Regions from separate parts of the Streptomyces sp. NBC_00258 genome, predicted to be linked through region 1. Evidence: riboswitches for the same ligand, from Rfam matches in the RefSeq annotation. Region 1 holds a riboswitch; each other region holds the start of a gene.
What was found. A riboswitch is a leader RNA that binds a small molecule or an ion and turns the genes downstream of it on or off. The one in region 1 is predicted to bind cyclic di-AMP.
Positions count from the first base shown of each region.

Region 2: linked by a shared signal. The riboswitch ahead of OG718_RS44310 (C40 family peptidase) and the one ahead of OG718_RS23955 (transglycosylase family protein) in region 1 are both predicted to bind cyclic di-AMP.
Region 3: linked by a shared signal. The riboswitch ahead of OG718_RS26960 (M23 family metallopeptidase) and the one ahead of OG718_RS23955 (transglycosylase family protein) in region 1 are both predicted to bind cyclic di-AMP.
Region 4: linked by a shared signal. The riboswitch ahead of OG718_RS12515 (LysM peptidoglycan-binding domain-containing M23 family metallopeptidase) and the one ahead of OG718_RS23955 (transglycosylase family protein) in region 1 are both predicted to bind cyclic di-AMP.

Region 1 is NZ_CP108081.1:5,409,732-5,412,787, forward strand. It holds gene eno (phosphopyruvate hydratase) at 1-686, opposite strand, end outside; gene OG718_RS23955 (transglycosylase family protein) at 1,151-1,852, opposite strand; cyclic di-AMP (ydaO/yuaA leader) riboswitch at 1,857-2,027, opposite strand; gene OG718_RS23960 (LysM peptidoglycan-binding domain-containing protein) at 2,253-3,056, opposite strand, start outside.
Region 2 is NZ_CP108081.1:9,954,188-9,957,243, forward strand. It holds gene OG718_RS44300 (ATP-binding protein) at 13-456, shown strand; gene OG718_RS44305 (DUF6328 family protein) at 491-976, opposite strand; gene OG718_RS44310 (C40 family peptidase) at 1,067-1,540, opposite strand; cyclic di-AMP (ydaO/yuaA leader) riboswitch at 1,544-1,677, opposite strand; gene OG718_RS44315 (hypothetical protein) at 2,093-2,401, opposite strand; gene OG718_RS44320 (ATP-dependent Clp protease proteolytic subunit) at 2,409-3,044, opposite strand.
Region 3 is NZ_CP108081.1:6,077,874-6,080,929, reverse strand. It holds gene OG718_RS26965 (PP2C family protein-serine/threonine phosphatase) at 1-751, shown strand, start outside; cyclic di-AMP (ydaO/yuaA leader) riboswitch at 1,058-1,215, shown strand; gene OG718_RS26960 (M23 family metallopeptidase) at 1,227-2,276, shown strand; gene OG718_RS26955 (aldo/keto reductase) at 2,373-3,056, shown strand, end outside.
Region 4 is NZ_CP108081.1:2,755,779-2,758,834, forward strand. It holds gene OG718_RS12515 (LysM peptidoglycan-binding domain-containing M23 family metallopeptidase) at 1-868, opposite strand, end outside; cyclic di-AMP (ydaO/yuaA leader) riboswitch at 871-1,037, opposite strand; gene OG718_RS12520 (alpha-galactosidase) at 1,333-3,056, opposite strand, start outside.

The DNA.
Region 1 (3,056 bases):
GCCTCCTTGATCGCGTCGAGGATCAGGTCCAGCGCCTCGCGGTTGGAGCCGAGGTTCGGGGCGAAGCCGCCCTCGTCGCCGAGGCCGGTGGACAGGCCGCGGCTCTTCAGGACCTTCTTGAGGGTGTGGTAGACCTCGGCGCCCCAGCGCACGGCCTCGGAGAAGGACTCCGCGCCGATCGGGGCGATCATGAACTCCTGGATGTCGACGTTGGAGTCGGCGTGCGACCCACCGTTGAGGATGTTCATCATCGGGACCGGCAGCAGGTGCGCGTTCGGTCCGCCCAGGTAGCGGAAGAGGGGGAGGTCGGACGCCTCGGACGCGGCGTGGGCGACGGCGAGCGAGACGCCGAGGATGGCGTTGGCGCCGAGCGAGCCCTTGTTGTCGGTGGCGTCCAGGTCGATCATGGCCTGGTCGATGAGGCGCTGCTCGGTGGCGTCGTAGCCGACGAGCTCCGGGCCGAGCTGCTCGATGACGGCGAGGACGGCCTTCTCGACACCCTTGCCGAGGTAGCGGTTGGGGTCTCCGTCACGGAGCTCAACAGCCTCGAAGGCACCGGTGGAGGCGCCGGACGGAACGGCGGCACGACCCGTGCTGCCGTCGTCGAGGCCGACCTCGACCTCGACCGTGGGGTTGCCTCGGGAGTCCAGGATTTCCCGGGCTACGACGACGTCGATGGACGGCACGAGCATCTCCTTCTGGGATGTGACGCAAGCTGTCCGGGCCGAAGGCCCGGTTGGGTGCGGACCTGTGGTGGCCCCGCGGCATGAGCCTAACCGGCTGCCGGGGTTCGGCCAGCCCTCGACCGCCTCCTGGACAGAACCGAGAGTAAATTGTTTCCGAACGGAACAAAGCGAGAGGGAAGCGCGAAGGAAGTACACGGGAAGCGCGGGAACGAAAAAGCCCCGCCCCGGTGCGTACGGGGGAACACGCACCGGTGCGGGGAGCCCGTGGGGGACGGGGGTGGCCCTCACGAGGCCTCCACTATGGGGGACACGGATGTGAGGACGCTGTGGTTCAGCCGCGATTCGATTGCGGGGCGGACGCCGGCTGATCCGGAGATCCGGATCAGGCCGAGGCTGAGCGGCCAGGGGCCTCGGCCAGGACGTGCCATCCGGGCAATCGAAGTGGGGGTCGCGGCCGACGGGTGTCAGCTGAGGTGCAGCTGCTGGCCCGGGAAGATGAAGTCGGCGTCGTCGACGATGTCGTCGTTCAGCTTGTACAGCTTCTGCCAGCCGCCCTTGACGTTCTCCTTCTCGGCGATCTCGCTGAGGGTGTCACCCTTGACGACCTTGTACTCGCCGTCGCCCTTCTTGACCTTCTTGCCGGTCGGGGTCTCGACGGTCTTCTTCGCGGTCGAGCGCTCCTGGGAACGCGAGGCGCGCTCCTCGGAGGACTTGGTGCTCTGCTGCTGCTGAGACTGCGAGGTGCTCTGGCCGGAGTTGCCCGAGTTCGAGGGAGCCGGGGCACCACCGGTCGAGGCGCCGGACAGGCCCACGCCACAGCTCGGCCAGGCACCCTTGCCCTGGCCCGCGAGGACCTTCTCGGCGACGGCTATCTGCTGGGACTTGGAGGCCTGGTTGGCCGTGGAGGCGTACGCCGTGCCGCCGTACGCGGCCCAGGTGGAGGCCGAGAACTGCAGGCCGCCGTAGTAGCCGTTGCCGGTGTTGATCGACCAGTTGCCGCCGGACTCGCACTGTGCGACGGCGTCCCACTCGGAGGCGGTGGCGGCGGAGGCTCCCGTGGCGCCCATCAGCGGGACGGCGACGGCCGCGGTGGTGACACCGGCGAGCGTGGCGATACGGGTGGCCTTGGACGGGCGGCGGTGCTTGCCCTTGCCGGAAAGCAGCATGAAGTGATCCCCTCACCGACGCCTGCGAGGTGAGCTGTCGGGTTCGGGCCGAGTGAGTTGCCCGGCCGCGCGACACTGCTGTCACGCGGCTTAACCCCAAGCCGTACCTGGCCTCAACGACCGGGTCCGGCACTTACCTTGGGTCCCCCGCTCCTGCCTACGGCGCTTGACGCGACGACTGTTCCCGTACGGCCGTTGGCAGGATTCGGCGTTGCGACCGTCGGGGCTCACCAGTGGCGAGCGGTCACGACCGTAGACACGCGATCCGCCGAATTTCAAAGACGATCAGGCTCTTGAGATCCATGTCTCACTTTCACCAAATCGGACATTCAGCGCGAACTGCCGCTGTTTTTCGCCCGATTCGACGCCTTGATGACCACATGGCACACCGCGCGGACCGCTACTTGTCCGCCGTCTGCAGGCCGTCCACGTCCAGGCTCTGACCGGGGATGATGAAGTCCGGGTCGTCACCGACGGCTTCCTTGTTCTCGGCGTAGAGCGCCCGCCATCCGCCCTTGACGTCAAGGGAGTCGGCGATCCCCCAGAGACTGTCTCCGGAACGCACGGCGTACGAGCCCTCGGCGGCGACGCGCGACTCGCTGTCGCTGCGCGAGGCGTGCCTGCCGGCGGAGTCGTCCGCACGGGAATCGGTGGCGCCTTCGTCGGCACTGCCGCCGCGGTGGCGGCCGGAGCCGGTGTCGTCCGCCCCGGCACCCTCGCTCGCCTCGGCCGAAGCCTCCCCACTCTGGGACGACTTGTCCGAGTCGTCACTCTTTGCGGTGGCGTCCGCGGAGGAGCTTTCGGAATCCTGTGAGTCCGCGCTGTCGCCACTACCGGTGGACGAGTCGGGCGAACCGGATGAACCAGAAGTGTCGGACTTCGTCCCGTCACCGCTGTCCCCCATACCCAAGCCGGACAGCGGGGTGTGAGATTCCTCCACCACTCCCGTGTCGACGTCGGCCGAGTCGGAGTTCTGCGTCAGACCCGCGACGAGACCGCAGGTCGCCCAGGCGCTCGTGCCCTGGTCCGCGAGGATCTTCTCGGCGACGGCTATCTGCTGCGAACGGCTGGCCTGGTCGGCGCTCGGCGCGTAGTCGAGGCCACCGTGGTCCTCCCAGGTCTCCTGGGTCATCTGGAGGCCGCCGTAGTGCCCGTTGCCGGAGTTCGCGCTCCACGAGCCGCCGCTCTCGCACTCCGCCACCGC
Region 2 (3,056 bases), 4.5 Mb from region 1:
GACGACCTCGCCATGGCAGACCACCAGGAAGCATCCGTCACTCTGCCGAGCGATCCCGCCTCGGTCTACGCCGCCCGCACGTACGTCACCGACGTGCTGGCCGAATGGGGACTTCCATCCGACACGGAGGCGGCCGACACGGTCCGGCTCATCGTCTCGGAGCTCGCGACCAACGCCGTACAGCACACGTTCGGGCAGTCGCCCACCTTCACGGTGGACATCGAACTCGACCGCGACGAACAACTGCGCATCGGCGTGACCGACAGCCACCCGCGCTTCCCGAAACGTCTGCCCGCGGCCGTCCAGCAGGACAACGGCCGCGGCATGGTGATCGTCCGCTGGCTGACGGTCGAGTGCGGCGGCAAGCTGACGGTCCGGCCCACCAGAGAGGGCGGCAAGACGGTCTCGATCATGCTGCCCTGGACGGCACCGGTACAGCCCGCGAGAGCCGACTGAGTGCCGTGCCCCACTGGTGGCGTGAAGGCGCCCGCTAGTCCTCGCCGGCGGAGCTCTGCATCAGGTGGGGGAGGAGCGCCCACAGCCCCGCGCAGACGACCAGCGTGGTCGCACCGGCCGCGATACCGCCCGCCCGGTTCGTCGCCACGTCCACGACGAGCAGGACCGAACCGGAGAGGGCGAACGCGAGCACGCCGAGTCCGATCTGGGCCAGGTGCGAGGAGGCGTTCACGACCTGCGGCTTGGCGCCCTGCTGGAAGAGCCGGCGATGGAGCGCGGCCGGGGCCGTGAAGAGCGCGGCGGCCAGCACCGAGAGCAGCAGCGTGACGACGTACGTGGCGCGCTGGAACGAGTCCAGGGAGGGGAAGCGCGGGGTGAACGCGAGGGTGAGCAGGAATGCGAAGAGGATCTGCACCCCGGTCTGCGTGACCCGCAGTTCCTGGAGCAGTTCGTTGAAGTTGCGGTCGGCGCGCTCGAGCCGGGTCTCGTTGCGCTCCTCGTGGTGATGAAGGTCGCCCATAGGTGAAGGAGTAACCACTCAGCCGCGAATATCACGCTCCGGGCCCCGGGAGGGGGCCGCGGCGATCACCGCGGCCACCTCCCGGGCGGGTCACCTGACCCGGCCGTACCAGACGCTCTTCGTCCAGATCTTCTGGAGCTTCACCACTTCCCCGGTCTTCGGGGAGTGCCAGATCCGTCCCTTCCCGGCGTAGATGCCGACGTGGTAGACGTTCCGGCCCGAGTGGAAGAAGACCAGGTCTCCCTGCTTGCGGTTCGAAGCGGAGACATGGTTCGTCTTGTTGTACTGCGCGGCGGCCGTACGCGGCAGGGACTTGCCCGCCTTCTTGAACGAGTAGAGCGTGAGGCCGGAGCAGTCGAAGCGCTTGGGCCCCACGGCTCCGTACTTGTACGGGGAGCCCTTCTTGGAGGCCGCCACCTGGAGTGCCTTCGTCGCGGGTGTGGCCGCTTCAGCGCCGGACGTGAATCCGGGGGCCACGATGCCGCCGCCGACAGCGGCGATGGTGAGAGCCGATGCGGTACCGGCCCTGCTGAACAGCGACGGGACACGATTGAGCGCAGTCATGCGCAACCCTTCGTCAGCCGCCTGTGAAGGATGACCTGTCGGATTCGGGCTGGCGAAGTTGCCCGGCCGCTGACGCGGCTTCACCCCAAGGGCTGCTCGGCCCGGTCATGGCGTGACCGTTCCGGCGACCCGTCGTGCCTGGGTCCTCCACTCCTGCCGATCCACTTCTGTCGACCGGTCATCCGGGCGGCGGCAGGACTCGGCGTCCGCCCGGATCGCCCCGCCGCTTGTGGCGGGGGCTTGTCGTCGGAAGGGATCTTGACGCACGGATGTCCCAAAAGCCGAGCGGAATCGGCGATTTGTGGGCTTACTCACCACTCACCCGTTCGGGTGGACAGCCTTTCCCACGGGAGGGCTCGAGGGGGTCGACGACCCTCGTACCAGCACCGGAACGTCTGATTCCGTACGGAGGCTACGCGGGTTGCGCAACTCCCACGGGCCTGTAAAAGCAGCTCTGACTACGCTGTTCGGTGGTACGCCTTTCGGTCCGTTTGAACCCTGACCCGGACGTCTCGTCAGATGCCTGCGTGACGCCGGGTCCGTGGCGGTACGTCAGCTGTCGGAGCGCGGCGGTAGCGCGATCCGGCCCGCTCGGCGCTCACCGTCGAGTACGCGCAGCGCCCGCGCCAGGGTCGGCGCGTGCACCTCGTGCTCGCCGCGCTGGTGCATCAGGGCCAGCGCGTCACGCAGCGCGGTGGCCCTGCCCACCAGGGCCTGGGCCGCGCGCAGCCCCCGGTAAGTGTCCCCGGAATGGGCCGGGTTGATCCGGCCGAGCAGGTCGACCACTTCGAGGTAACGGTCGATCAGCTCGGCCTCCGCGCGGGTCAGGGCCGGCAGCGGCGGCAACTCGGGTGGGAGCATCGGCCGCTCACCTCGCGCCGCGTGCGCTCTGGGTGGACTTCCGGCTCGAGACGATCCGGTCGATCAGTCCGTACTCCAGCGCCGCCTGCGCGTCCAGGATCTTGTCCCGCTCGATGTCCGCGCCGATCCGCTCCCGGCTCTGACCCGTGTGCCGGGCGAGCATCTCCTCCAGCTGCCCACGGGTACGCATCAACTCGTCGGCCTGAATGGCCAGGTCGGACGCCTGTCCCTGGACGGGCTCGGAGAACGACGGCTGGTGGATCAGCACGCGGGCGCCCGGCAGCGCGTGCCGCTTGCCCGGTGTGCCGGCCGCCAGCAGCACCGCCGCGGCCGACGCCGCCTGCCCCAGGCAGATGGTCTCCACCTCGCAGCTGACGAACTGCATCGTGTCGTAGACGGCCGTCATCGCACTGAACGAGCCGCCGGGGGAGTTGATGTAGAGCGAGATGTCCCTGTCGGGTGCCTGGTACTCGAGGTGCATGAACTGCGCCATCACGTCGTTCGCCGAGACGTCGTCGATCGGCGTCCCGAGGAACACGATCCGCTCTTCCAGCAGCTTCGAGTACGGGTCCATGGTCCGGCTCCCCGAGCTGGTGCGCTCGGTGAACTCGGGCAGGACATAGCGGGCGGACGGTCGGGTCATGACACACGCTCC
Region 3 (3,056 bases), 670 kb from region 1:
CGCCACCGCCCGCGAGATCGCGGAGGCCGCCCAGTGGGCCGTACTGCCCGAACCGGCGGCGCGGATCGGCGGCCTCGAGATCGCGGCACGGTACGAGGCGGCTCAGGAGGGCGCGTTCATCGGGGGCGACCTGTACGCCGTGCAGGACACCCCGCACGGCGTACGGCTCCTCGTGGGCGACGTACGGGGCAAGGGCATGGGAGCGGTCGCCGTCGTGGCCGTGCTGATCGGTGCCTTCCGTGAGGCCGCCGAGCAGGAGTCGACCCTGGAGGCGGTCGCCCAGCGGCTGGAGCGGGCGCTCGCGCGCGGGGGCGTCCGGCGCGACACCATCGAGCTCGTCGAGGACTTCACCACCGCCGTGCTCGCCGAGATCCCGCACGGCACCCCGGTCGTACGCCTCGTGAACCGCGGCCACCCCGGGCCCCTCCTGCTGTACGGCGACGGGGAGGTGCGCACGCTCGCCGCGGCGGAGCCCGCGCTGCCGCTCGGGACGGGGGAGTTGGGGACCTGGCCCGACCGCGCGCAGGAGGAGGAGTTCCCGGGCGGGGCCATGCTGCTCTTCCACACGGACGGGCTGTCCGAGGCGCGGGACCGGCGAGGCGTCTTCTTCGATCCGGCGCGGCGACTGTCCGGGCGGGGCTTTCCCGGGCCCGACGCGTTGCTCGCCGCGGTACTGGACGACGTCCTGCGGCACACCGGGGGCGGCGGTGCCACCGACGACATGGCACTGCTCGCGGTGCGGCGGCCGTGAAAGCACGGCAGTCGCGAGGGCACGGCGGCAGTCGCGATTGCGGCCGGCGTGAGATACATCGCTCTTGCGGCGACCTTTATCACCGTTGGTAGTCGAACGGAATCCCTCCGCTCAACAACTGACGCACCATCAACAGGACTCCCGTACCTGAATGGCGATCAACTCGCCCGATTTACCCCGCTCATGACCTGAAAGTCCAGGCCAAGAGCCTTAACGATCATCAGGAACAGCTTGGAATCCGGTGCCCGGGTCTATTAACGTTCGATAACGCAGCGCGGTCGTCCCAGCCGTCACAAGAGTCGGCTCCGTGCGCACGCGCCGAATCCCGCAAGGGAACCGGGGAACCACCACTTGGGGTGAATCGCACGTCATTCGCGGTGTAGCGCACCGCGGGTTGACGCGCGTAGGAGACCTTCCTGCTCCGAACCCGTCAGCTAACCCGGTAGGCGAGAAGGAAGGAAAGGAGTGCGCCTACGTGGCGTCCAACCGGTCTGCCCCCACACCCTCGTTCGTGCCGGATGAGTTGACGGGTGAGTCCTCGGGTGAGAAGAAGCCCGACACCTTCGCCTACGGCGCCCGTAAGGACGAGGAGACGTGGGAGGTCTGGAATCCCAGCGCGGAGACCGTCCTTCCCGTCCGCGGCAGGCACCGCGTCTCCAAGCAGCGCGGCGGAGGACTCGCCCGTAGCTCGACCGTTCTGGGCGTCGGTGTCATAGCCGCCGTCGGTGCGGGTGGCATGGCCACCGCGCAGACCGGCAAGCCTCCGGTGTCGATCTCGATCCCCGACCTGCCGAACGTCGGCTCGCCGTTCTCGGACGACGACGCCCCCGAGGGCTCCAGCACCCCGATCACCGCCGTCGGCCTCACCACCGCCGACGCCGAGCAGGGCAACTCGGACGCGGGCGAGGCCCTGCGGGCCCGCATCATGCTCCAGGCCGAGCAGCAGCAGGACCAGGTGGACCGCGAGGCCCAGGAGGCCGCCGAGTCCGCCGCCGCGAAGAAGGCCGCCACGCTGGCCGCCAAGGAGCGGGACGCCGCCGAGGCCAAGGTCGCCGCCGCCAAGAAGAAGGCGGACCAGGAGGCCAAGGAGAAGGCCGAGGCCGCGCGCCTCGCCGAACTCGCCAAGCAGTTCACGCTGCCCACCTCCTCGTACACGATCACCTCGACCTTCGGGCAGTCCGGTGCGCTGTGGTCGTCCGGTCAGCACACGGGTCTGGACTTCGCCGCTCCCACGGGTACCCCGATCAAGGCCGTTCACAGCGGCACGATCAAGGAAGCCGGCTGGAACGGCTCGTACGGCTACCGCACGGTCCTCGAACTCGATGACGGTACGGAGGTCTGGTACGCGCACCAGTCGTCGATCGGTGTCAGCGTCGGGCAGAAGGTGAACACCGGCGACATCATCGGCCGCGTGGGCGCGACCGGCAACGTCACCGGGGCGCACCTCCACCTCGAGGTCCACACCAGCGGTGGCGACGGCATCGACCCGATGGCCTGGCTGCGGGGCAAGGGGCTCACCCCGTAAGGCGGGCTCACCCCGTAAGCGGGCCCGACCCGTTGGGCGGGCCTGAGGGGTCCTGGGTGCGGAATACGGCCGTCCGGTACGGCCGTTGACCCATCCATGACCTCTCTCCGCAAGCTGGGTTCGTCCGATCTCGACGTCTTCCCGCTCTCCCTCGGCGGCAACGTCTTCGGCTGGACCGCCGACGCGGCGCGGTCCTTCGCCGTGCTCGACGCGTACACCGCCGCGGGCGGGAACTTCGTCGACACCGCCGACACGTACTCGGCCTGGGTGCCGGGCAACGAGGGCGGTGAGTCGGAGACCGTCCTCGGCGACTGGCTCGCCGCGCGCGGCAACCGCGCCGACGTCGTCGTCGCCACCAAGGTCGGCGCGCACCCCGAGTACAAGGGTCTGTCCGGGGCGAACATCAAGGCCGCGGCCGACGCGTCACTGCGGCGGCTGAAGACGGACTACATCGACCTGTACTACACCCACTTCGACGATCCGTCCGTGCCGGTCGAGGAGATCATCACGGCCCTGGACGAGCTCGTCCGCGCCGGCAAGGTGCGCGCGATCGCCGCGTCCAACCTCTCTCCCGAGCGGCTCCAGGAGTCCCTCGACCTCTCCGACCGCGAGGGCCTCGCGCGGTACGTCGCGCTGCAGCCGCGGTACAACCTCGTCTCCCGCGACTCGTACGAGGGCCCGCTCCGGGACGTCGCCTCCCGGGCCGGTCTGGCCGTCGTCCCCTACTCGTCGCTCGCCTCGGGCTTCCTCACCGGCAAGTACCGTCCGGGTGCCGTGGTC
Region 4 (3,056 bases), 2.7 Mb from region 1:
CGTAGTCCGGGGTGGTGCGGATCTCGAAGTGCAGGTGCGGGCCGGTGACGTTGCCCGTCGCGCCGGAGAGGCCGACCTGCTGGCCCTCGGCCACGGCCTGCCCGGCCGAGACGGAGAGGGAGGACAGGTGGGCGTACTGGGCGTAGTGGCCGTCGGCGAGCTGGATGACGACCTGGTTGCCGTACGCGCCGCCCCAGCCGGCCGAGACGACCGTGCCGGCGCCGACGGACTTGAGGGACGTGCCGGTCGGGACCACGAAGTCGACGCCGGTGTGGTAGCCGCTGGACCACATGCTGCCCGACATCTTGTACGGGGTGCCGACGCCCGCGCCCGCGACCGGCAGCGTGAAGCCGGCGGCACCGGCTTCGGACGCCGCCTTGGGAGCGGCGGCGGCCTTCGGGGCCGCGGCCTTCTTCGCGGAGGACTGGGTGGCCTTGGAGGCGCCGGAGTCGGAACTCGAAGTGGCGGCGGCCTTGCCGATCGACAGCTTCAGGCCCGGGTGGATGAGCGCCGGGTCACCACCGATCGCCTTGCGGTTGTCCTCGTACAGCTTCTTCCAGCCACCGCTGACGTCCTGCGTGTCGGCGATCCTCGACAGGGAGTCGCCCGCACGCACGGAATAGGTCTTGGCCGCGGCCTTCTTCGCCTCGGCCTTCTTGTCGGCGGCGGCAGGCGCCGATTCGGCGGCCTTGTTCGCGACATTCGAGACGCTCGCCACGGAATCCGCGGCGGACTGCGGAGTCGCGGCGTGCGCTCCGGTCGCGCCGAGCAGCGGAAGGGCGAGCGCCGCGCCGCCGGTTCCTGCGACGGCCATGGAGCGGGTGAAACGCTGGGACTTGGGACGGCGGTGCTTACCCTTCGCGGGCATGGCGAATTCCTCTCCGGCGCCTGCGAGGTGAGCTGTCGGGTGCGAGCTGGAGATGCCCGGCCGTGTTTGCGCACGACTTAACCCCTAGCCGTTCCGGAGACCGGAACAGGCGTTGTACCTGTGGGTCCCCCGCTCCTGCCGTGTACGGGTGGGTGAGCGGATTCCGGGCGGCGGCAGGATTGGGCGTCCGTCCGGATTGGTGGCGAACGTAAGCGACATGAAGACGCAGGAACAACCTTTGGGGTTTCCTGTGTGCCCCGTTCTCTTGATCCCTGACCGAAATGACGGTCACGCTGCGTAAATCAGGGATCTCCCCCGTTTGTTAAATCCCTGAAAACGCGGCTGAATTACGTGAACATGGCGACAGCGGACCGTCACGAATATGACGCTGCTCACGGAGGGCCGTTCCAGGAGCCTTTATTCCAGAGCGAGTTGGAACCAATGCTCCATTACGGACACAACAGTCACATGCGACGCAGTCGGAAAACTGCCGCATCAAGGTCACCTTGCAGTCCCGTCCGCAACCCGTGATGCAACAGCACCGCACCTCGGTGGACTTCGCCCGTTTCGAGGCATTCGTACGCCGCTGCCGGGTCGAGTCCGCGCAGCCGCACCGGCGCGACCGGCTCGCCGTAGTGCTGGGCCTGGAGCCAGGCGAGGACGACGACCTCGCCGTCACGCGTGTACTGCACGGCACTCAGGCCGCCCTCCGGAGCCCGCAGCCGATGGAGGTCCCCGCCCTGCACGACGGGCCGGATCTCCTTGTAGAGCTCCACCCACGTCCGCGCCTCGGCCAGTTCCTCGTCGCTCCACCGGGTCAGGTCGCCGCCGACACCGAGCACTCCGGCCATCGCGCTCACGAAGCGGAACCGCAGCGAACTGACGCGGCCGTTGAGCTGGACGTTCGGACTGTCGGTGACCCAGGCGGCCATGGTCCGCGCGGGATGCACCTGGCTGAAGCCGTGCTGGATGGCGAGCCGGTCGAGCGGGTCGGTGTTGTCCGAGGTCCACACCTGGTCCGTACGCGCCATGATCCCGAGGTCGATACGGCCGCCGCCGCCCGAGCAGGACTCGAAGGCGACACCCGGGTGGGCCGCCCGCAGCCGGTCCAGGAGCCGGTACAGGGCGTGCACGTGGTCCACCCAGAGCCGCTGCGGATAGGCCTCGCCGGGCCACCCCGCGTCGGTGAAGCAGCGGTTGAAGTCCCACTTCACATAGTCGATCGGCGCGCTGGAGAGCAGCGTGTCGAGCTGCTCCCACAGGTACTCCTGGACGTCTTCGCGGGCAAGGTTCAGAACGAGCTGATTGCGCAGCTCCGTCCTCTTTCGTCCCGGTTGGAACTGCACCCAGTCGGGGTGCGCGCGGTACAGCTCGCTGTCCGGGTTGACCATCTCGGGCTCGACCCAGATGCCGAACTGCATCCCGAGCGCGTGCACCTCGTCGGCGAGGGGCTTGAGGCCTGCCGGGAAGCGGTCGGGGTTGGGTGTCCAGTCGCCGAGCCCGGCCCGGTCGCTGGTGCGCGCCCCGAACCAGCCGTCGTCGACCACGAACAGCTCGACCCCCATCGCGGCGGCCCGCCGTGCCAGCGCCCCCTGCTGCTCCTCGGAGATGTCGAACTCCGTGGCCTCCCATGAGTTGTAGAGCACCGGCCGGTGCTCGTCCGCGTCCGGGATCACATACGCGTGCTGGTAGGCGTGCCAGGCGCGGCTCGCGCCGCCGAATCCGCCGTCGCTCCACAGTCCCGCGAAGACGGGTGTGACGAAGCTCTCCCCCGGCTCCAGCCGCAGCAGCCCCGAGTCGTCGTACCCGACCCCGCCGGTGATCTGCACGCGCGCGTCCGGGAGTTGGGCCACGGCGATCCGCCAGGTGCCCGACCAGGCGAGGGCGCATCCGTAGACCTCGCCCCGCTCCTCGGTGGCCGCGCCTTCGGCGTCCAGGGCGACCCAGGGCAGGTGCTGGTGCGAGGTGTGCCCGCGCCGGCTGCCGATGACCTTCTCACCGTAGGTGAGTTCGGAGCGTACGAGCCGGGACTCGGCCGCCCACCGCCCGTGCAGCTGGGACAGCCGCCAGCCGTCGCGGTGCGGCAGCGTCCAGGCCGCGGAGTCGGCGCGCAGCACCTCCAGGGCGGGCCCTTCGTTGGCGAGGGTCACCCACCGCTCGACGACGTCGGTGCCGGCCCGCATCCGGT